Regions from separate parts of the Geodermatophilus sp. URMC 65 genome, predicted to be linked through region 1. Evidence: riboswitches for the same ligand, from Rfam matches in the RefSeq annotation. Region 1 holds a riboswitch; each other region holds the start of a gene.
The links. A riboswitch is a leader RNA that binds a small molecule or an ion and turns the genes downstream of it on or off. The one in region 1 is predicted to bind cyclic di-AMP.
Positions count from the first base shown of each region.

Region 2: another riboswitch for cyclic di-AMP. It lies ahead of ACWIX7_RS24180 (LysM peptidoglycan-binding domain-containing protein); the one in region 1 lies ahead of ACWIX7_RS26985 (hypothetical protein).
Region 3: another riboswitch for cyclic di-AMP. It lies ahead of ACWIX7_RS01655 (hypothetical protein); the one in region 1 lies ahead of ACWIX7_RS26985 (hypothetical protein).

Region 1 is NZ_CP199954.1:5,603,170-5,610,119, forward strand. Features, by position in the region: gene ACWIX7_RS26970 (MFS transporter) at 1-1,088, shown strand, start outside; gene ACWIX7_RS26975 (TetR/AcrR family transcriptional regulator) at 1,085-1,711, shown strand; gene ACWIX7_RS26980 (polysaccharide deacetylase family protein) at 1,936-2,532, opposite strand; gene ACWIX7_RS26985 (hypothetical protein) at 2,843-3,343, opposite strand; cyclic di-AMP (ydaO/yuaA leader) riboswitch at 3,345-3,528, opposite strand; gene ACWIX7_RS26990 (FAD-dependent monooxygenase) at 3,814-5,028, shown strand; gene ACWIX7_RS26995 (acyl carrier protein) at 5,069-5,362, shown strand; gene ACWIX7_RS27000 (benzoate/H(+) symporter BenE family transporter) at 5,404-6,678, opposite strand; gene ACWIX7_RS27005 (universal stress protein) at 6,906-6,950, opposite strand, start outside.
Region 2 is NZ_CP199954.1:4,995,496-5,002,445, forward strand. Features, by position in the region: gene ACWIX7_RS24160 (NADPH:quinone oxidoreductase family protein) at 1-244, opposite strand, end outside; gene ACWIX7_RS24165 (hypothetical protein) at 325-993, opposite strand; gene ACWIX7_RS24170 (DNA-directed RNA polymerase subunit alpha C-terminal domain-containing protein) at 1,035-1,565, opposite strand; gene ACWIX7_RS24175 (alpha/beta hydrolase) at 1,658-2,500, shown strand; cyclic di-AMP (ydaO/yuaA leader) riboswitch at 2,762-2,881, shown strand; gene ACWIX7_RS24180 (LysM peptidoglycan-binding domain-containing protein) at 2,883-3,710, shown strand; gene ACWIX7_RS24185 (hypothetical protein) at 3,779-3,931, opposite strand; gene ACWIX7_RS24190 (alpha/beta fold hydrolase) at 4,162-5,199, opposite strand; gene ACWIX7_RS24195 (MarR family winged helix-turn-helix transcriptional regulator) at 5,275-5,703, opposite strand; gene ACWIX7_RS24200 (substrate-binding domain-containing protein) at 5,840-6,898, shown strand.
Region 3 is NZ_CP199954.1:354,890-361,839, reverse strand. Features, by position in the region: gene ACWIX7_RS01665 (D-alanyl-D-alanine carboxypeptidase family protein) at 94-1,836, shown strand; gene ACWIX7_RS01660 (hypothetical protein) at 1,934-2,278, shown strand; cyclic di-AMP (ydaO/yuaA leader) riboswitch at 2,465-2,624, shown strand; gene ACWIX7_RS01655 (hypothetical protein) at 3,034-3,471, shown strand; partial or broken gene ACWIX7_RS01650 (C40 family peptidase) at 3,468-3,721, shown strand; gene ACWIX7_RS01645 (M48 family metallopeptidase) at 3,869-5,152, shown strand; gene ACWIX7_RS01640 (glycosyltransferase family 4 protein) at 5,149-6,276, shown strand; gene ACWIX7_RS01635 (AMP-dependent synthetase/ligase) at 6,287-6,950, opposite strand, start outside.

The DNA.
Region 1 (6,950 bases):
GTGGCGTCCTGCTCGAGCACGCCTGGTGGGGCTCGGTGTTCCTGGTGAACGCGCCCGTCATGGTCCTGCTGCTCGTCGGCGCCCCGTTGCTGCTGCCCGAGTCGCGCAACCCCGAGCCCGGCCCCTTCGACGCGCTCTCCGCCGTCCTGTCCATCGCCGGCGTGCTGCCCCTGGTCTACGCCCTCAAGACCACAGCCCACGACGGCGTCAGCGTGCCGGTCCTCGTCGGCCTCGCGGCCGGCCTCGGCCTGCTGTGGACCTTCGTGCGCCGGCAGCGCCGGCTGGCCGAACCGCTGCTGGACCTGCGCCTGTTCCGGTCCCGCGCGTTCTCCGTCGCGGTGACGACGAACCTGCTCACGGTCTTCGCCCTGCTCGGCCTGATGTTCTTCCTCCCGCAGTACCTCATGCTCGTGCTCGGCATGAGCCCGCTGGCCGCAGGCCTGTGGATGCTGCCGCTCGCCGGCGCGACCGTGGCCGGGTCGCTGGCCGCTCCGTGGCTGGCCCGCCACCTGCAGCTGCGGTGGGTGATCGGCGGCGGGATGGCCCTGACCGCCGCCGGGCTGGGCCTCGGCACGGCGCTCGGGGTCGACGGCGACCGGGTCGTCCTGGTCGTCGCCGGCCTGCTCATCGGCGGAGGCGTGGGAGCCGCGGAGGCGCTGACCAACGACGTCATCCTCGCCACGGCGCCGCCCGAGCGGGCGGGGGCGGCCGCCTCGGTCTCCGAGACCGCATACGAGTTCGGTGGGGCGATGGGCACCGCGGTGCTCGGCACCGTCGGGCTGTCGGTCTACGCGGCAGACCTCGGCTCCGTCGACGGCGTGCCGGCGCAGGGCACCCAGGTCGCCCGCGAGACCCTGGGTGGCGCGGCGGAGGTCGCCGCACAGCTGCCGCCGGACACCGCCGCGGCCTTCCTCGCCGAGGCCGGACAGGCGTTCGTGACCGGCATGCACGTCGTGCTGCTCATCGCCGCCGTGCTCGCGGCCTACGTGGCGGTGCAGGCCGTCGTCCTGCTGCGCGGGACCCCGGTGGCCGGTGCGGAGCCCGCGCCGGCCGGTCACCACCGGACACCTGAGACGGTGGCTCCGTGACCGAGCCGAGGCGCGCACACCTGCCCGTCGAGCAGCGCCGGGCCCAGCTCGTGGCGGCGGCGATGCGGGTGATGCAGCGCGAGGGGGCGTGGTCGCTCACCACCCGGGCGGTCGCGAAGGAGGCCGGCGTCCCGCTGGGGGCCGTGCACTACGCCTTCGGCTCCAAGACCGAGCTCGTGCGTGCGGTCTTCCGCGCCGACCGGGACCGGTCGACCGCGCTGCTCCGGCGGGCGGTGGAGGCCGGCGGCACCCCCGCCGAGATCCTGACCCGCGCCCTGGTCGGCTACGCCGACAGCGTCATCGCCGACCCCGGGGCCGAGATCGTGCTCCAGGAGCTGACCATGATGGGCGGCCGGGACGACGACCTGCGAGCCGCGGCGCGGGAGTCCACCGAGCAGTACCGCGGCGACGTCCTCGACCTGCTCGACCGCGTGGCCGAGGCCGCCGGCGGCACCTGGTCCGGGGACGTCGAGGTGCTGGCGGAGTCGGCGCTGGGGCTGCTCTTCGGAGCGTCGGTGAACTGGCTGTGCACCGGCGACGACGACCTCTTCCGCCGGTGTGCCGGCGACGCCGCGCAGGTCCTCGCGGCCCGCCTCACGCGGGACGCCGCCGCCCGGGGCTGAGCCGAGCGGGGTCCGTGGCCACCGCAGCCCGGGGTGGTCACACCGGTGGTCGGAGCACCTCCGGAGGCGGTCGGGCCGCGCCGGCCGGCAGAGGCGCGGGTCCGCGGCGGCCCGCGCCCGCCGGTGGCGAGCCCGGGGGTGAGGGTCAGGGGGCTTCCTCCTGCCGCACCGGGGAGCGGCCCGGCAGCACGCCGCCGGGAGTGGCACGTCCTCACGAGGGCACCTCACTGCGTGCAGTAGCCCCTCTCGGCCAGCCCGTCCAGGATCATGGGCAGGGCTGCGGGGGTGTTCTGCCCCGTGGCGTCGTGCAGGAGCACGACGCTCCCCGGCTGCACGCTCTGCAGCACCCGGTCCCGGATCGTCGTCGCCGGCGGATCCGCCCAGTCGCGGGGGTCGACGGTCCACAGCACCATCGAGTCCAGGCCGACCTCCCGGGCGGCCGCCGCCACGAGGTCGCTGGTGGCGCCGTACGGCGGGCGCCACTCGCTCGGAGAGCTCCCCGTGGCCTGCTCGATGGCCTCGTTGGTGCGCCGCAGCTGGGATTCCACCTGCGCCCGGTCCAGCGTGGTGAGCTTCGCGTGGCTCCACGAGTGGTTCCCGATCCGGTGCCCCTCCTCGCGGGCGCGACGCACGATGTCGGGTCGGGCGGCGGTCATCTCACCGGTGACGAAGAACGTCGCCTCCACTCCCCGTTCCGCCAGCGTGTCCAGGATGTCGGGCGTGGCGGACGCGTGGGGCCCGTCGTCGAAGGTGAGCCGGACGGAGCCGGCTGCACACTGCTGCGGTGCCGACGCCGCCTGAGCCGGCGCACCGAGCAGCACCAGCAGGAGTGCGCCACTGACGAGGCAGACCCAGCGGTTGGGACCTGGTCTCGGGCGCGGGCGTGTCGGTGCGGGGTCCCGACCCACCCCGACGCCGCCGCTCCCCCTCGCCTGAGCCCTGGTGGCCCTGCGCCGACCCGGGCGCAGGGGGTCCTGCGACCGGGCACCGGGAGGCGTTGCGGGAGCCCGGCTCGGCTCGCCGGGCCGACGGGGTCGTCCGGACGGGTCTGCCGTGGGAGGGCACGCTGATCCCGCCGGCGTGCCCCCGCAACGCCTCCTGGGTGCGGGCACGGTGAGGTGCTCCGGTGGATCAGGTCTGGGTGAGTCGGCCGACCGCGGCCCGGGCCGCTTCCAGGTGGTTCCGGTACGAGCCGTTGGTGTAGGCCACCCACGGCCTGAAGTTGGTGCCCTTGGCGGAGATCCGGTAGGCGGCGTTGGCGTTGCACTGGGCGTCGTAGGCGCAGCTCTTGGAGACCGAGGGGTGCCAGCAGCTGTTGATCTGCCAGAGACCGCGGTCCACCGAACCGTTCGGACAGCCCTTCGTCGGACCGTTGGCGTTCTGGGCGTCCGGACGGCAGGACGACTCCCCCATGCCGACCGCGACCGCGGTGACGAGCCTGTCGCCGCTGAATCCGGCTCGCGAAGCGACGCTCGCGCACAGGTCCGCTGCTGCACTGGTCGAGGCGTCGGACGCGGCCATCGCCGGGGCCGGTACGGCAAGGGCGACGAGCGCCAGGACCACCACGATGCCCAGACGGAGGGGTGGCACCGCCCGGACCGGACGGGGCATGCCGAAGATGTGCTGGTGCATGAGATCCTCCGAGCGCGCCTGCGGGATGAGCTGTCGGGTTCGGGCGGGAGGACTGCCCGGCCGTGACGGTCACGGCTTCACCCCGAGGGCCGCTGACGCGACCCGGAGGGCCTGCGATCTCCCGTTCCTGCCTCAGGTGAGTCGAGGTCGGCCCGGCCAGCGGCAGGATTCGGCGTGCTGCCAGACCGTCCCGCGAATGCGAGCGGCCTGAACGTAGGTTGTGACGCACGTCACAGCAAACGGAGAGGAGGAAGACGGTCGGCGGCCGCAGCGCCGTCACTCCTCCCGGACCGTGCGCTCACTGTGCGGGACCGGCTCGGCGAGGACCACACCCACCAGCCCGGCGGGACGCCGCGGCGGAACGCCGCACAGGCGGTGGCGAAGCGCTCGCGACGAGTCACGGCGGCCGACGAGTGACCGGGCCGGCACTCCTGTCCGGGACTGCGCCGCACTGGCTAGCGTCCAGCCGCATGAGGCACACCGACCTCCGGATCGCGATCGTCGGAGCCGGCATCGGAGGACTGTCCCTGGCCCTGGCGTTGCGGGAACGGGGTGTGCGGGCCGAGGTGTTCGAGCAGGCCGCGCACCTGACCGAGATCGGCGCGGCGATCGCGCTGTCGGCCAACGCCACCCGGGAGTACGCCCGGCTGGGCCTGCTCGACGAGCTGGCCGCGGCCGCCACGATCCCCACCGAGCTGGTCCACCGCCACTGGCAGGACGGCAGCCGCATCGCCGCCCACCCGGTCGCCGAGGGCAACGCCTACGTGGACCGGTTCGGCGCGCCGTACTTCGGCATCCACCGCGCCGACCTGCAGAAGACCCTCAGCGGCGCGTTCGGCGCCGAGCACCTGCACCTCGGTTGCCGGCTGACCGATCTCGTCCCCGAGCGCGACTCGGTCGTCCTGGAGTTCGCCAACGGCCGGGTGGAACACGCCGACGTGGTCGTCGGCGCCGACGGCGTGCGGTCCACCGTCCGCCGGTGGGTCACCGGCGCGGACGACGCCGTCTACTCCGGCACCAGCGCCTTCCGCGGCATCGTGCCCACCGAGAACCTGCCCTCACTGCCGGACCCGCGCGCCATCCAGTTCTGGATGGGCCCCGACGCGCACCTGCTGCACTACGCGATCGGCGGCACCGGAGAGCTGGTCAACTTCTTCGCGGTGGTGGAAGGCCCTCCGAGCTGGCTGCACGACGGCACGGTGGCCGAGGTCCACGAGGACGTCCCGGTCGCCTCCTTCCGAGGCTGGCACCCCGCCGTCACCGAGATGATCAGAGCGGCCGAGAGCCCCATCCGCTGGGGGCTGTTCACGGTGCGCCCCCTGCTGCGCTGGTACCGGGGCCGGGTCGTCGTCCTCGGCGACGCCGCCCACGGCATGCTGCCGCACCAGGGACAGGGCGCCAACACCTCGATCGAGGATGCCTTCGCCCTGGCCGCACTGGTCGCCGACGCCGGACCCGGCGAGGACCTGGCGCCGGTGTTCTCCCGGTACCAGACGCTCCGCCGGGCCCGGACGCGCGCGATCCAGCGCAGCTCCTGGGTCACCAACTCCCTGCTCCACCTGCCCGAGGGACCGGCTGCCCGGATGCGGGACGCGAAGATGGCGAGGTTCCCGGAGGACTTCGGCTGGATCCACGAGTACGACGTGCAGCAGGCGCTCCAGGCGTCCGCTCCCGCGTCCCGCTGAGCGACGGAGCGCCCCCGCACCGACCGGAGGCAGGATCCCGATGGCACGAGACGAGCTGGAGCAGGGGCTGGCGGAGGTCCTGGGCACGGTCGCCGGCATCGACCCCACCGACATCGCCCCGGAGAAGTCCTTCACCGAGGACCTCGGCATCGACTCCCTGACGATGGTCGAGGTCGTCGTCGCGGCCGAGGACCGCTTCGGCGTGCTCGTCCCCGACGACGAGTGGGCGCGGTTCACCACGGTCGGCGACGCCCTCCAGTACCTCGAGCGGTCGACCACCACGCCACCGTGGACGCCTCGAGCTCGACGGGTGCAGCCCGCCCCGGGGGGCTGATCCCCGACCGTGCGTGCGGTCGCCGACCCCCGGGACGGCGCTCAGCTCGGGGCCGGGGAGAAGTCCGGGCGCTCCAGCAGCCCGGACACGGCCAAGCCGGCGAGCAGACCCCAGAAGGCGGCCCCGACGTTCAGCACCGTCACGTCGGCGACGGTCACCACGAAGGTGACGAGGGCGCCGAGGGTGAACCGTCTGCTGAACGCCGCGACGAAGGACCCCTGCAGCACTCGCAGCAGGGCCAGGCCGCCGAGCGTGGCGATGAAGGCCGGCGGCGTGGCCAGCATGGCGCTGGTGAACAGCGGCGCGAACAGACCGAACAGCATGGCCAGCAGGCCGCAGGCGACCCCGGCGGTGTACTGCCGGGATCGCTCCCCGGAGGCCGAGAGCAGGGCGTTCGTCGGCCCGGTCAGGCAGGTCGACACCGTGCCCACCGCCGCGGTGAGCAGCGACCAGGCGCCGCAGGCGACGGTGACGACGTTGATCGGTGGCGCGTGTCCGGCGGAGCGCAGCACCGCGATCCCCTGGCCGTTCTGCACCACCAGCACGGTGATGGCCAGCGGCACGACCAGCTCCAGCACGGCCTGCAGCGACCACTCGGGCGCCTGGAGCACCGGCGCGGCGAACCACTCCGCGGCTCCGGCGGGGCGGAACCGGCCGGACACCACCACCGCTACCGCCCCGACGATGAGCGCCCCGATGATCGGCGGGATCCGCCGCCCCAGCCCCGGCAGCGCGCTGAGCAGCAGGAAGGCCAGGACCATGGGGGCGGCGATCCCCACGTCGTCCCGTAGGGAGTGCACCAGGTCGATCCCGAACCGCAGGAAGATCCCGGCGACCATGGCCATCACGATCGGCATCGGGACGACCGCCATGGCCCGGCGCACCCACCCGCTCAGCCCCAGGAGGAGGACGAGCAGGCCGGTGGCGAAGAAGGCGCCGACCACCTGCGGCCAGGTGAGGTGGGTCAGGGCCGGCCCGACGAGCACCGTGCCCGGGATCGTCCAGAAGAAGGCCAGCGGCTGCCGGTACAGCCAGCACGCCACGACGGTGAGGACGCCGTTGAGGAAGAAGGCGCCGAAGACCCACGAGGCCAGCTCCCGCTGGGACAGCCCGCCCTGCGCGCCCACCGCCAGGATCACCGCGACCGGACCGGTGGCCGCGAACACCAGGCCGATGAGTCCGTTGGCGGCGTAGACGCCCCCGGCGTCCCGCAGCAGCCGGCGCGGGCCGGGCAGGGGCCGGACGGGGCGCTCGAGCAGGTGCTCACGCACCGCCGCTCCGGTTCCGGCGTTCTCGTCGGCGCGCTGGGGTCTCATCTGCTCCGTTCCCGTCTGGTCGCCACGCGGCTGAGGTCGTACCCGACCCGGGAGAGGACCGCGCGCTGAGCTGCCCGCATCGGCACTCGAGGCGGCGTACCTCACCCCGCGGCCCGACACGGGAGCGGCAGGCGTCGCCGTCCCGGATCGTCGCGCACCGGCCCGGCCCGGGCCGGTCGGGGCCGCCCACGGGCCAGTGGGTCGAGCCGGGCCGATCGACCGGGCCCCTATCGCCGCTGCTGCTGGGGAGGCCGGGCCAGCAGGATCGAGTA
Region 2 (6,950 bases), 610 kb from region 1:
GCTGCCCGGGCTGCACGCCGCTGCCCTCGGGCGCGCTGCGCACCGTGCCGGCGACCTCGCTGCCGGGGACGAACGGCAGCTCCGGCTTGATCTGGTACTGCCCACGGCTGAGCAGCACCTCGGGGAAGGTCACGCCGGCGACGTGCACGTCGATCAGCACCTTCCCGTCCGCGTCGGGCTCGGGGACGTCGGCGACCGAGATGGCCGAGGGGCCGTCGAGGGTGGCGATCTGGGCGGCGCGCACGGGTCCTCCTGCACGGTGGGGGTACGGGGTCGCGAGCCTCTCAGAGCGGGTGACCGGCGTCGCACCACGGGGTGGCGGTCTCAGTCGGTCTCCGGCTGCTCGGTCGACTCCGGTCCGACGGCGGGGGCGGCGCCGCCGAGCTCCTTGCTGCGGGTGGGGTCGGCGTCCTCGAGCCTCGGGACGCGGGGGTCGTCGGGCAGCGGGGGAGCGGTCTCCTGGGGCCTGTCGTCGGCGGGGGGCGGGGTGCTGTCGGTGTCCATGCCCATGGGGTACCCGCTCGCCGGCTCGTCCTCGCGGGTGAACCGCACCTCCATCCACGGCTGCCAGGTCACGCCGTCCTCGGCCCGCTCCCACAGCGCGGTCATCGTCCGGCGATCCGAGGCGATGCGCAGGGTCGACCGTACGGCGGCCGTGGGGGCGTCCGGGTCGAACTGCGCGGCGCGGGCGACGTCACCGCCACCGGTGAAGTGCCAGGCGCCGTCGTCGTCGATGCGGACCCGCATGAGCGTGACGTCGCCGGTGTCGTCGTAGGAGCGGGCCAGCATCGCGTCGCCGTCCCGCTCGCCGATGATCTCGAGCGCCCGCACCGGCGTCCCGCCCACCAGGACGTCGACGGAGTGCACGAGGACGTGGCCGCCGGGGCCGGGCTCGTAGACGTCGCTGCCGGTGACGGGCACCGGGTCGTCGCCGAGGACGTGGCCCTCGGTGCGCCACCGGCCCACCACCGGCGCCAGGTCGGTGCGGGTCATGACGCCCATGGTGGGACAGCCGGGCGCGCCGCGGAACCGGCCTAGCGACCGACCAGCTGCCGCAGCCGGCGGACCGGCTCCCGGACGGCGCACACCGCCAGTCGCACCGGCAGGGTCGCGACGGCCTGACCGACCCGGACGCCGAGGCGCCACAGGTCGCCGTAGTCCGGCGGCGGCGGAGGCGCGCTCGGCGTGGGGTCGGCCGGGGGCGGCGTCGCGGGCACGATCAGGTCCACCGTCGTCCGGCGGCGCGTGCTGCGCAGCGACTCGAACGACGGGATCGCCGGGGCGGCGGGCGACTCCTCGTCGTCCGGATGCGTGTCCGGGGAGGAGAGCCGCTCCCCGCGCCCACCCGCGGCAACGCGGCCGGGCGGCTCCGGGACGACGCGGCGGATGGCCGCGATGCTGCCCGGGCCCAGCCCGTTGACCGCCAGCAGGTCGGCCCGGGTGAGGCCGGCGAGTTGTGCGGTCGTGGTGATCCCGGCCCGGGCCAGTGCGGTGACCGCCCGCGCGGGCAGGCCGAGGTCACTGACGGTCTCCCCGGGCGTGGTCCCCGGCGACGTGGTCGGCATGGTGTCCAACCTAGGACCGGCCGTCCGGCCGCACCGGTCCAGGTCTCCTGCAGGATGCGCAGCAGACCGCACCCGCGCAGGAGGACTCCCCGATGACCGCTGCTCAGCCCGTGCACGCCGAGGGCACCCTGGCCTCGGGGCTGTACCGGCAGGCCTGGACCGTCGAGGACCCGGTCGGCGCCGTCGTCCTGGTGCACGGCGCGCACGAGCACGGCGGCCGGTACCGGCACGTCGCCGAGCGGCTGGCCGCCGCAGGGTACGCCGCCCACGCCGTCGACCACCCCGGGCACGGCCGGTCCCCGGGTCGCCGCAGCAACATCGGCAGCATGGCCGCCGCCGTCGACGGCGTGGCCGAGCTGGTGCGGTTCGCCGGCGAGCAGCACCCCGGCGTCCCGCTGTTCGTCTACGGGCACAGCCTGGGTGGGCTGATCGCGCTGCAGTACCTGACCGGGACGCCGGACGCCCGGGTCGCCGGCGCGGTGGTCTCGGCGGCGGCCCTGGACACCAGCGCCGCGACCGCCGTCCAGCGGACCCTGGCGCCGCTGCTGTCGCGGGTCCTGCCCGACCTCGGCGTCCTGCGGCTCGACGCGGAGGCGGTCAGCCGGGACCCCGAGGTGGTCCGCGACTACTGGACCGACCCGCTCAACCACAACGGCCGGGTGGTCGCCCGCACCGGCGCCGAGCTGATGGCCACCGCGCTGGCCATGCCCCGGCGGCTGCCCTCGCTGACCATGCCGCTGCTCGTGCTGCACGGCACCGCCGACCGGCTCGTGCCGCCGGCGGCCAGCGAGGTCGTCCGGGCGCACGCCGGCTCACCCGACCTCACGGTCACGACCTACGAGGGGCTCTTCCACGAGCCGCACAACGAGCCCGAGAAGGACGACGTCCTGGCCGACGTCGTCGCCTGGCTCGACGCCCACCGTCCCTCCTCCTGACCGACCACCGCCGGCCGGGAGGCCGTGCGGCCGGGGCAGGAGTGACCACGGCTACACCGGCGCGACACGCCGCGTCGACCTGCGGCGCGCTGCTGGATAGCCGGTTTGTGACCGGCGTCACGACGACAGTGCACATGACTGCACGTAGCGTTTTGTGTGCGCTCAGCAAAGGAGAGAGCGCGGCGCCGGACCGCCAAACCCTGCCCACCGGTCGCCATCCAGATCCCAGGGCAGGGGTGGGGGACCCACGACCACGGCGCGCCACGACTCGAGCCGCACGGCTCGAGCCGAGGACCGCCTCGGGGTGAAGCCGCGGACCGCGGCCGGGCACCGATCGCCCGAACCCGACAGCTCACCTCGCCGGCGGTGATCGGAGATCACCATGGCCAAGCACCGCGCACCCCGCTACGTCCGCACCAAGAAGGTCCTCGCCAAGGCGCCCGTCGCCGCCGGCGCCACCGTCGTCGGGTTCGGCGTCCTGGGCTCCCCGTCCCAGGCCCTCGCCGGGACGACGGGCCCCCTCCCGGCTCACGCCGTCGAGGCCCCCGCCGCGACGGCGGTCGCCGACGCCGGCGCCCCGGAGGCCGGCTACACCGTCGAGCGCGGTGACACGATCGCGACGATCGCCGCCGCCCACGGTCAGTCGTGGCGGGACCTGTACCAGCGCAACGTCGGCGTCATCGGCGCCGACCCGAACCTGATCTTCCCGGGTCAGGTCCTCCACACCGCCGGCTCGGCGGCCGCCGCCCCGGCCGCCCCGGCTCCCGCCGCCGGCTCGGCCGGCGACGCCGCGCCCGCGCCGGTGGTCGCCCCGCTCGCCGCGGCGGCCGCTCCGGCACCAGCGGCCACCGCGCGCATCAGCAACAGCTCCGGCGACGTGGCCTCGCAGGTGCAGGTCGCGGCGAACCGGGTGGTCAGCGAGGTGTCCGGCGCCGGCTCGATCACCATCGGCGGCACCCGGGCCAGCGCCACCGACCCGAACGGCCACCCGTCCGGCCTCGCGCTGGACTACATGGTCATGTCCGACGCCGCCCTCGGCGACGCCATCGCCGAGTACCACATCGCCCACTGGGACGAGCTCGGCGTTGAGTACGTCATCTGGCAGCAGCGGATCCTGACCTCGCCGGACGGCGTGTGGAAGGCCATGGCCGACCGCGGCGGCGCGACGGCGAACCACATGGACCACGTGCACGTGAACTACGTCGGCTGAGTCCCCGGCCCGCACGTCGGCGGCCCTCCACCCCCTCGGTGGAGGGCCGCTGGTGTGCGGAGGGCCTCTCAGAGCAGCTCGTCGAGGTCGTCCGGGCCCGGACCGGTGCCGCCGGAGTCGCGCAGCGGCGAGGTGTCGGGCAGGTCGTCCTCGGGCGGCTCGGGCGCGACCGGACCCTCCGAGTACAGGGTGCTCGGGTCCCGCGGGTCCATCTCGCTCATGCCGACTCAGTGCCCCGGGGAGCCGCGGAGAACCGTCCGCGGGCAGCCCGACTCCGGGGTGGCGCTCGGTGCCCGCGGTCAGACGTCCTAGACATCTGTTGCGGAACCGTTCCGTCGACCGCATGCTGTCCCCGGCGGGGCCCCGGGGCAGAACCTGGGCGAGCTCCGCCGCCAGCTCCCCGCCGCCCCCGGGCCGCGGGTGCGGACCGGGCGGGGAAGCGCTCGCGCGGTCAGGCGGGACGGTCGAGCAGTTCCTTCAGCGTCCGGTCGACGACGTCGTTGTCGGCGGGGTTCATCCCGAGGCCGCCGAAGTGCCCCCAGATGGTGTCGATGACCCGGACCTCGCCCCGGGCGATGAACTGCGAGGCCCACTGCTCGTCCTCGGGGGGGAAGTAGAGGTCGGTCCGGGCGGGCATGGCCACCAGCGGGCAGCGGATCGAGCGCAGTGCCGCCTCGGTGTCCCCGTCGAAGCCCGGCGTCCGGCCGACGTCCCCGTGCTCCCAGGTCCAGAGCATCGCCAGCAGGTTGTTCGGGTCCCGGTCCCGGTCGAGCCAGAAGCCCTCCCAGAACCCGACCAGGAAGTCCTCGAGCGAGGAGTAGCCCATGGTCCGGTACTCGCGCTCCCAGTAGAACGCCTGCGACAGGCCCCACCCGGCGTAGATCCGGGCGAAGGCCCGCATGCCGGCGGTGGGGCGCGCGTCGGGGGAGTACTCGCCGCCCCGGAACGCCGGGTCGAGCGTCAGCGTGGCCCGCAGGCTCTTCAGGAACACCTGGTTGTGCTCGCTGGTGCGGCTGGAGCCGACGATCGGGGCGGCCCGCTTCACCATCTCGGGGTGGCTGACCGCCCACTGGTAGGTCTGGCCGGCCCCCATGGAGGAGCCGAGCACCAGCTCGATCGACTCGATGCCCCACTGCTGCGTGAGCAGGCGGTGCTGGGCCTCGATCTGGTCGGAGAAGGTGATCCGGGGGAAGTGGGGGCCGTCGAAGGGGGGAGGGGTGGTGCTCGGCGAGGTCGACAGGCCGTTGTTGAGCTGGTTCGGGACGACGATGAAGTACCGGTCCGGGTCGCAGGCCAGGCCCGGGCCGATCGACCACTCGTTGGCGTCGTGCCAGGCGCTGAACCACGTGGGGTGCACGATCACGTTGGACCGGTCGGCGTTCAGGGTCCCGTACGTCTTGTAGGCCAGTCGGGCGCCGCGCAGCGTCGCGCCGCTCTGCAGCGGCAGGTCGCCGAGGTCGAACAGCTCGTGGTCCGTCGGAGCCGGCACGGCGGGTTCCTCTCAGCTGGGAGGCCGGCCAGCCTGCTCGCCGCGATGTGCTCAGCGCAACCCCGAACGCCCGGGTCAGCGGGTCGCCAGCCGCTCCAGCAGCCGGCGGAGCGTGCGCGCCTCGGCCGAGGACAGCGCGGCGAGCCCGGCGCGCTCGGCCTCGGCGATCTGCGGGGCGAGCGACCGGCACAACGCCCGGCCGCGTTCGGCGGCGTGCACGACGACACGGCGACGGTCGGTCGCGTCGACGTTGCGGTAGAGCAGCGCGCGCTCCACCAGCCGGTCCACGAGCCGGGTCACGGTGGGCCCGGAGATGCGGGTGCGGCCGCTCAGGTCGCTCATGGACAGCGGGCCGGCCTCGGTCAGGGTGTGCAGCACCCGCCACTGGTCCAGGGTGAGGTCGCTCCCGACGAGGATCTCCTCGACGCGGGAGGTCAGGCCGGAGGTCACCTGCCGTAGCAGGTCGACGTGGGGCAGTGACCCCCCCGACGTCTCCTGTCGCATGCTCGCCTCTCCCTCGCCCGGGACCCTTCCCATGGCCGGGGCGGGTCAGCATAGTGATGCCCGACTCGGGCCGATTCTCGCAGAGGTCCGGGACGTCCCGCTCCAACGCCCGCGCACTCCACGCCTGGGGGGATCGATGCGTCGTCGGTCCGCAGAGGTCGCGCGGGTCGGGCTGGTCGTGCCCCTGCAGGGGCCCGCGGGCCTCTTCGGCCCGTCCTGCGAGGCGGTCGCGGCGACGGCGGTGCGGACCATCAACGACGCCGGCGTCCTCGGCCGGGAGCTGGCCGTCGAGGTCGTCGACGGGGGCGCGCGGCCGGAGCAGGTGGGCGCCGCCGTCGGCCGGCTGATCGACGCCGGGCGGATCGACGCGGTGACCGGCTGGCACATCTCGGCGGTCCGGCACGCCGTGGCCCCCGTGACCGCGGGGCGGATCCCCTACGTCTACACCTCGCTGTACGAGGGCGGGGAGTCCCGGCCGGGCGTCTTCTGCTCCGGTGAGACGCCCGCGCGGCAGATCGCACCCGCGCTGCGGTGGCTGCGCGACGTGTGCGGCGTGCGGCGGTGGTTCGTGGTGGGCGACGACTACGTCTGGCCCCGCGCCTCGGTCGCGGTCACCCGGGAGTTCGCCCGGCAGCTGGACCTGCGGCTGGTCGGGACGGCGTACGTGCCGCTGGGGACCGACGACTTCCGCGGCGTCGTCGGGCGCATCCGCGCCAGTGACGCCCAGGGGGTGCTGCTCTACCTGGTCGGGCAGGACGCGGTCCAGTTCAACCGCGTGTTCGCCGAGGAGGGACTGCAGGACGGGCTGGTCCGCTTCACCCCGCTCATGGAGGAGAACATGCTCCTGGCCAGCGGGGCGGAGGCGACGAGGAACCTCTTCGTCTGCGCGTCCTACTTCCGGTCGCTGGCCACGTCGTCGGCGCTGGAGTTCTGCGGCGACTACGTCGACCAGCACGGTCCCGACGCGCCACCGCTGAACAACGCCGCGGAGTCCTGCTGCGAGGGGCTCATGGCCCTGGCGGCCCTCGCCCGGCGCGCCGGCAGCTTCGACGTCCACCGGATGGTCGCCGTCGCCGACGGGCTGGGCTACGACGGGCCGCGCGGCCCGGTGTCCTTCGCCGGCAACCACCTCCAGCAGCGGGTCCACCTCGCCGTGGCCGACGGCTACGACTTCGACGTCCTCGCCGCGCTCTAGCGGGACCACCTGCGCACTCCTCTTGACAGTTCTTTTCACCTGAATAAGTTGC
Region 3 (6,950 bases), 490 kb from region 1:
GGGGAGCGGTGCGCCGTCCCCTGGCGCGCCCGCGTGGCCCCCGAGACCATCTCGTCACCGGACCGCTGCGGTCCCGACTCGCAGAGGTGGTCCATGCACCCGCTCTCCCGGTGGCGCCCCAGCCGCCGCGCGGCGGCGTCCCTGTCCGTGGGCGTCGTCGCGCTGGCCGTCGTGCTGCTGCCGGCCGCGCCCGCGGGAGCCGACCCGACGGGCCCGGCCGTCGCGACCGCCAGCCTCCTGGACAGCCCCGAGCTCGACGAGCTGCAGCGGCGCGCTGCCGACGTGCAGGCCGACCTCCAGGAGCGGCAGTCCCGGGTCGTCGCGGCCCGGGAGGCGCTCGCCGCTGCCGAGGCGGCCGCGGCGCAGGCGGAGGCCGACATCGTCGCGGCGGACGCCGAGCTGGCTCGGGCCCGGGCCGAGGTGGCCCGGCACGCCTCGGCGGTGTACCGGGACGCAGGCGAGGTCACGCCGCTGTCGGTGCTGCTGTCCGGTGGTGGTCCGGGGGACGTCGTCGCCGCGGGGGGCCTGCTCGACGCGGTCGAGCGGCACGCGGCCGCGGTGGTAGCCGCGGCGGAGCGTCGACGGCAGGAGGCGGCGGCGCGGCGGACGGAGGCGGAGCGGACGCGGGAGACCGCCCGTGCGCGGGCTGCGGAGCTCACGACCGAGACCGCCGAGCTGGAGGCGGCCGCGGCCGCGGCGAGCCGGGACCTGGAGGCCGCCGTCGCCGCCGTCGACCGGCAGCTGGGTCGGCAGCGGGAGGAGCAGCGGGCAGCCGGCCGGCAGGCGGCGGCCGACTGGCACGGGTACCTCGGCGAGCTGGCCGCGGCCGGCGTCGCGCCGCCGTCGGCCGCGGCGCTGCGCGACCCGGCGGCGGGCCTGCCCGACGGGCTGGTGCCGGTGCCGGCGTCCGGCGGTGGAGTGCAGGCCGGGGTGGCCCGGCTGCCCGGCGCGTCGGATGCCCTGGTCGTCCCCTCCGCCGAGGCGGTCGCCGCGGTCAGCGCAGCGGTGGACGCTCTGGGGTTGCCCTACGTCCCCGGGGCGGCGGGGCCGGACGCGTGGTCCTGCGGATCGCTGGTGCACGCCGTCTACGCCTCGGTGGGCATCGACCTCCCGGACGACCAGGCGGGGCTCTTCGCGGGGACCACGCCGGTCGACCCGGCCGACGTCCTCCCGGGAGACCTGGTCTTCCTCGGTGCCGGGCGGTCCGGTCCGGCCAACGTGGGCATCGCCCTCGACGGGCGGACGGTGCTGGCGGCCGACGCCCGCGCCGGCGCCGTGGTGGTCGGCCGTCCGGCGGCCGACCGGGTGCTGGGTGCCGGGCGGCCCAGCCTCGGGCGACGCGCGGCCGTCCCCGCGACCGGACCGTCCGGCGGGGCGCTGCCGGTCGAGTGCGGCGACGTGCGGTACCCGCCCGAGACGTCCGGAGGGCGGGCGTGGGGCGGCTTCCCGAACGGGCTGATCCCGCTCAGCGCGATGTGCCCGCTGGGGGTCGCCGGCCACGTGCTGCGCTGCGACGCGGCAGCGGCCTACCAGGCGATGAGCAGCGCCTTCGCCGGTGCCTTCGGGACGCCGCTGTGCCTCACCGACTCCTACCGGAGCTACGCCGGCCAGGTGCAGCTGTACGGCGAGAAACCGGCGCTGGCCGCGGTGCCGGGCACCAGCGACCACGGCTGGGGGCTGGCCGTCGACCTCTGCGGTGGCGTCGAGCGGTTCGGGACGCCGGAGTACGCCTGGATGCTGGCCAACGCGGGCCGCTTCGGCTTCCTCCACCCGCGCTGGGCCGACCCGGGCAACGGCCGCGAGGAACCCTGGCACTGGGAGTACGCCGGCGCCTGAGCCGGAACTGTCGGTGCCCGCTCCTAGCGTCCTGCCCGGATCGACCGGGGCCACGGACGGCTCCCGCGACGAGGGTCGGAGAGCAGAGGAGTGGACCGTGTACATCGACTGCGACACCTGCACCGCCCGCGGTACCGGCTGCGGCAACTGCGTCGTCACCGTGCTGCTGGGGGCGCCACCGGGCTGGCAGGGCGCCGACCCCACGGTCGTGCCGATGGCCGGGCGGCGGGACGACCGGCTGTCCGCCGAGGACGTCGTCGTGCTGCCGCCGGGGGTGGTCGTGGAGTTCGACGAGGTCGAGCGGCGCGCCGTCCAGGTGCTGGCCGACGCCGGTCTGGTACCGCCGCTGCGCCACCAGCACTCGGTCCGCCCGGCCCCGGCACGGCGGGCCGCGCCGCAGCGGCGGGGCGGCGGTCAGGGGTCGCAGCGGCGCACCGGGTGAGCGGGGTGCTCCGGTGTCCGCGCGAGCCGGGCGCGACGGACGGCACGTCGCCGACCAGGAGGAACACGATCCCACAGTCCCCGGCACCCCCGTTCGTCACTTCTTCGACAACCCCCGGACCGTGGGCCGGTCCGGCCGGGTGGTCGTCACCCCCCACGAGGGTGACCTCGGCCGGTCACCGCCGAATCGCCCGACGCGCCGCACCGGCGCCGAGGGGGGACCGGGGACCCACCGCAGCACCGGGGTGAGTTCTCCCGCGCGCTGGTCCGCCGGGGCGCAGAGATGGGGCGCCTTCTTCCCAGCCCGAACCCGTCAGCTAACTCGGTAGGCGGTCGCTGAGGAAGAACGGAGAGCCGCCGCCCGTGGCGACCCCCGCCCTGCCCTGGGGCATGCCGTCGATCAGTTCCACCCCGACCTCCCGGTCGCGTTCCGCCGGCCCACCGTCTCGCGCGGGATCGCCCGCGGACTGGTCCTGGGCGCCACCGCCACACTCGCCCTGACGCTGCTGCCGGGCACCGCCGTCGCGGACCCGGGGACGCCACGAGCGCCGCGCAGGCCGCGCAGCTGGTCGCCCAGGCCGCGCACGAGCTCGACGTCGTCACCGAGCAGGTCAACGAGGCGGGCGAGACGCTGACGCACCAGCAGGCCGCCGTCCGGAGCGCCGACCAGGCGGTCGCCGAGGCCCAGTCGCAGCTCGACGCGCTCGACGATCGGATCCGCCAGGTCGCCCGCGCCGCCTTCACCTCGGCGACGGCATGTCCGAGCTGGACCTGCTGATGACCAGCGGGTCGGCAGAGGAGTTCGTCTCGCAGCTGGCGACCCTCGACGTCGTCGCCGGCCACACCAGCGACGTGCTCGGCGAGGTCGCCGCGTCCGCCGCCGCGGCCGAGCAGGCCCACGCCGACGCGGGCGCCGCGCAGACCGCCGCCCAGCGCACGCTCGACGACGTCACCGCCCGCCAGGCCCGGCTCGAGGCGGACATCGCCGACCACCAGGCGCAGTACGACGCCCTGTCGGCGCCGCAGCAGCAGGAGGTCGTGGCCGCGCACGCCGGCCAGCCGGTCGCCGCCGCGCCGGCCGCCGCGGCCACCGGCGCCACGCAGGCCGCCGTCGACACCGCCCTGGCGCAGGTCGGGGACCCGTACGTGCGGGGGGCGCCGGCGGGCCGGACGCCTTCGACTGCTCGGGGCTGACCCAGTACGCGTACGCCGCGGCCGGCACCAGCCTGCCGCACTCGTCGCGGATGCAGGCGACGATGGGCTCGCGGTGTCCCGGTCCGAGCTGCGGCCGGGCGACCTGATCTCCTACTACAGCCCCGTCAGCCACGTGGCGATGTACATCGGCAACGGCCAGATGGTGCACGCCTCGACGTCGGGCCAGCCGGTGGAGGTCGTGAGCGTCGACTCGATGGGCGGCATCACCGCGATGCGCCGCATCGCCTGAAGGACCCCGTCCTCCCCACCCCCTCGCAGGCTGGGGGCGGGCCCCTGGACGGGGCCAGCGGGACCCCCTCGACCTCGCCAGCCCGAGCAGGGGCCGGACGAGTGCGGGTCCGGGGCCGGTACCGGTGGCTCGCCTAGGATCGGCCTGGTGAGCGGGGCAGGCCGGGCAGGTGCTCGCGTCGCGCTCCTGGTCGCGGGCGTGCTCGGCGCCGCGCTCGTCGTCGTCCTCGTCGTGGTCCCGCCGTGGACGCTGCTGCCCGAGCCGTCGGGTGGGCGTACGCCCGTCGACCCGGCGTCGGTCCTGCCCCCGGAACTCCTCACCCGGACCGAGGCCTTCGCCGGGGCGCTGCGCCCGGCCTCGCTGACCTCGTTGCTGCTCGGCCTGGCCGTCTCCGCCGTCCTGGGGCTGACCCCGCTGGGGGCGCGGCTGGTGCGGGCCGTGGCGCGACCGGTCGGCGGCGGGTGGGTCGCCCAGGCGCTGCTGGGCACGGCGGCCGTGGTGCTCCTCGGCCGGCTGGCCACGCTGCCGGTGTCGGCGTATGCCGAGGTGGTCCGCCACCGGTACGGCATCTCGATCCGCAGCTGGGGGCTGTGGCTGCGTGACGTCGCGGTTTCGACCGCCATCAGCGCGGTCCTCACCGCCCTCGCGCTGGCGGCCTTCCTCTGGCTGGTGCGGCGGGCGCCGCGCACCTGGTGGGCGTGGGCCGCGGCGGTGGCGGCCGGCTTCGTCGTCGTCGGGTCGTTCCTCTACCCGCTGGTCATCGAGCCGGCGTTCAACCGCTTCGAGCCGCTGCCCCCCGGTGAGCTGCGCACCGAGCTGCTCGACCTGGCAGAGGCGAACGGCACCCCGGTGCAGGACGTGCTCGTCTCCGACGCCTCCCGGCGGACCACGGCGCTCAACGCCTACGTCTCCGGCTTCGGGTCGACCCGCCGCATCGTCCTCTACGACACGACGCTCGAGCAGCTGTCCGACGAGGAGGTCGAGTCGATCGTGGCGCACGAACTCGGCCACGTCGTCCACGGCGACGTGCTCACCGGCACCCTGGTCGGGGCGCTGGGGACAGCGGCCGCGGTGGCGCTGTCGGGCTGGCTGCTGTCCTGGACGCCGCTGCTGCGCCGCGGGGGCGCGCAGTCGCCTGCGGACCCGGCCGTCGTCCCCCTGGTCCTGCTCCTGCTGTCGGTGGGCGGGCTGGTGAGCACGCCGGTGCAGAACCTGGTGTCGCGGCAGGTCGAGGCGCGCGCCGACCTGCGCGCGCTCGACCTCACCGGGGACGCCGGGGCGTTCATCGCGATGCAGCGCGCGCTGGCCGCCACCAACCTCAGCGACCCGGACCCGCCCGCGGCCTGGCAGTGGTTCTTCGGTTCGCACCCGACCGGCGCGCAGCGGATCGCCTTCGCGGAGGACTGGCAGCGGCTGGAGGACGCCGGGTGAGGACGCTGGTCGTCACCAACGACTTCCCGCCACGCCAGGGCGGCATCCAGACCTTCGTCGCCGCACTGCTGGCCCGCCGCCCGCCGGGGTCGCTGGTCGTGCTCGCCTCCCGGTTCCCCGGGTGGGAGGCCCACGACGCCGCGCTGCCCTACGAGGTGGTCCGCCACCCGACCGGCATGCTGCTGCCCACACCCGGAGTGGCCCGCGCGGCGGCCGGGTTGGCCCGCCGGCACGGCTGCGACACCGCCTTCTTCGGCGCCGCGGCCCCGCTGGGGTTGCTCGCCCCGGCCCTGCGGGACGCCGGGGTGCGCCGCCTGGTCGGCGCCACGCACGGTCACGAGACCGGCTGGGTCGCGCTGCCCGGCGCGCGGCAGTTGATGCGGCGGATCGCCGCCGGGCTCGACGTGCTGACCTACATCAGCGACTACACGCGTGCCCGGCTGGCGCCGGCGCTGGGCGGGGTCACCCGGATGGCGCAGCTCTCGCCCGGCGTGGACGTCGACCGCTTCACCCCGGACGCCGACGGGGCGGCGGTGCGGGCGCGCCACCAGCTGGGCAGCGCACCCGTCGTCGCCTGCGTCTCACGTCTGGTGCCGCGCAAGGGCCAGGACGTGCTGGTCGCGGCGTGGCCACGGGTGCTCGCGCGGCACCCCGACGCGCGGCTGCTGCTCGTCGGCGGCGGCCCGCTGGAGGACCGCCTGCGCCGGGAGGTCGCCGCACGCGGGCTGGAGCGCTCCGTCGTCCTCACCGGGCCGGTGCCACCGGAGCAGCTGCCCGAGCACTACGCGGCAGGCGACGTGTTCGCCATGCCCTGCCGCACCCGCCGCGGTGGGCTGGACGTCGAGGGCCTGGGCATGGTCTACCTGGAGGCAGCCGCCTGCGGCCGGCCCGTGGTGGCCGGCACCTCCGGCGGCGCGCCGGAGACGGTGCGGGAGGGCGTCACCGGGCACGTGGTGGGCGACCCGCGTTCCCCGGAGTCCGTGGCCGCCGTCCTCACCGGCCTGCTCGACGACCCGCAGCGCGCCCGCCGGATGGGCGCGGCCGGCCGGGCGTGGGTCGAGCAGCGGTGGTCGTGGACGACGATCGCCGGCACCTTCGCCGCCCTGCTCGACCCCGACGGCTGACGGCCCCGCTCTACGCGTGCGAGGGACGGGGGGCGGGGTCCTTCCGGTAGAGGCCCTCGACCTCGTCGTCGAACTCCTTGAGCACCACCGAGCGCTTGAGCTTCAGGCTCGGCGTGAGCATCCCGTTGTCCTCGGTGAAGTCGGTGCCGAGCACGCGGAACTTCTTGATCGCCTCGGCGTGGGACACCGCCCTGTTGGCGTCCTCGACCGCTGCGGCGAGCTCGGCGAGCACGTCGGGGTCCTCGGTGAGCTGGGCGGCGGTGAGGCCGGGGTCCTTGCCCTTGGCCGCCAGCCACAGCGGCAGCGCCTCCTCGTCGAGGGTGACGAGTGCGGCGATGAAGGGCCGCTGGTCGCCGACGACGATGCACTGGCTGACCAGGCGGTGGGCGCGCAGCCGGTCCTCCAGGACGGCGGGGGCGACGTTCTTGCCGCCCGCGGTCACCAGGATCTCCTTCTTGCGCCCGGTGATCCTGACGAAGCCGTCGGCGTCGATCTCGCCGAGGTCACCGGTGTGGAACCAGCCGTCGGCGTCGATGGCCTCCTCGGTGGCCCTGTCGTTCTGCCAGTAGCCGCGCATCACGATGCCGCCGCGGACGAGGATCTCGCCGTCGTCGGCGATGGCGAACGCGACGCCGGGCAGCGGCCGGCCGACGGTGCCGATGCGCAGCGCGTCG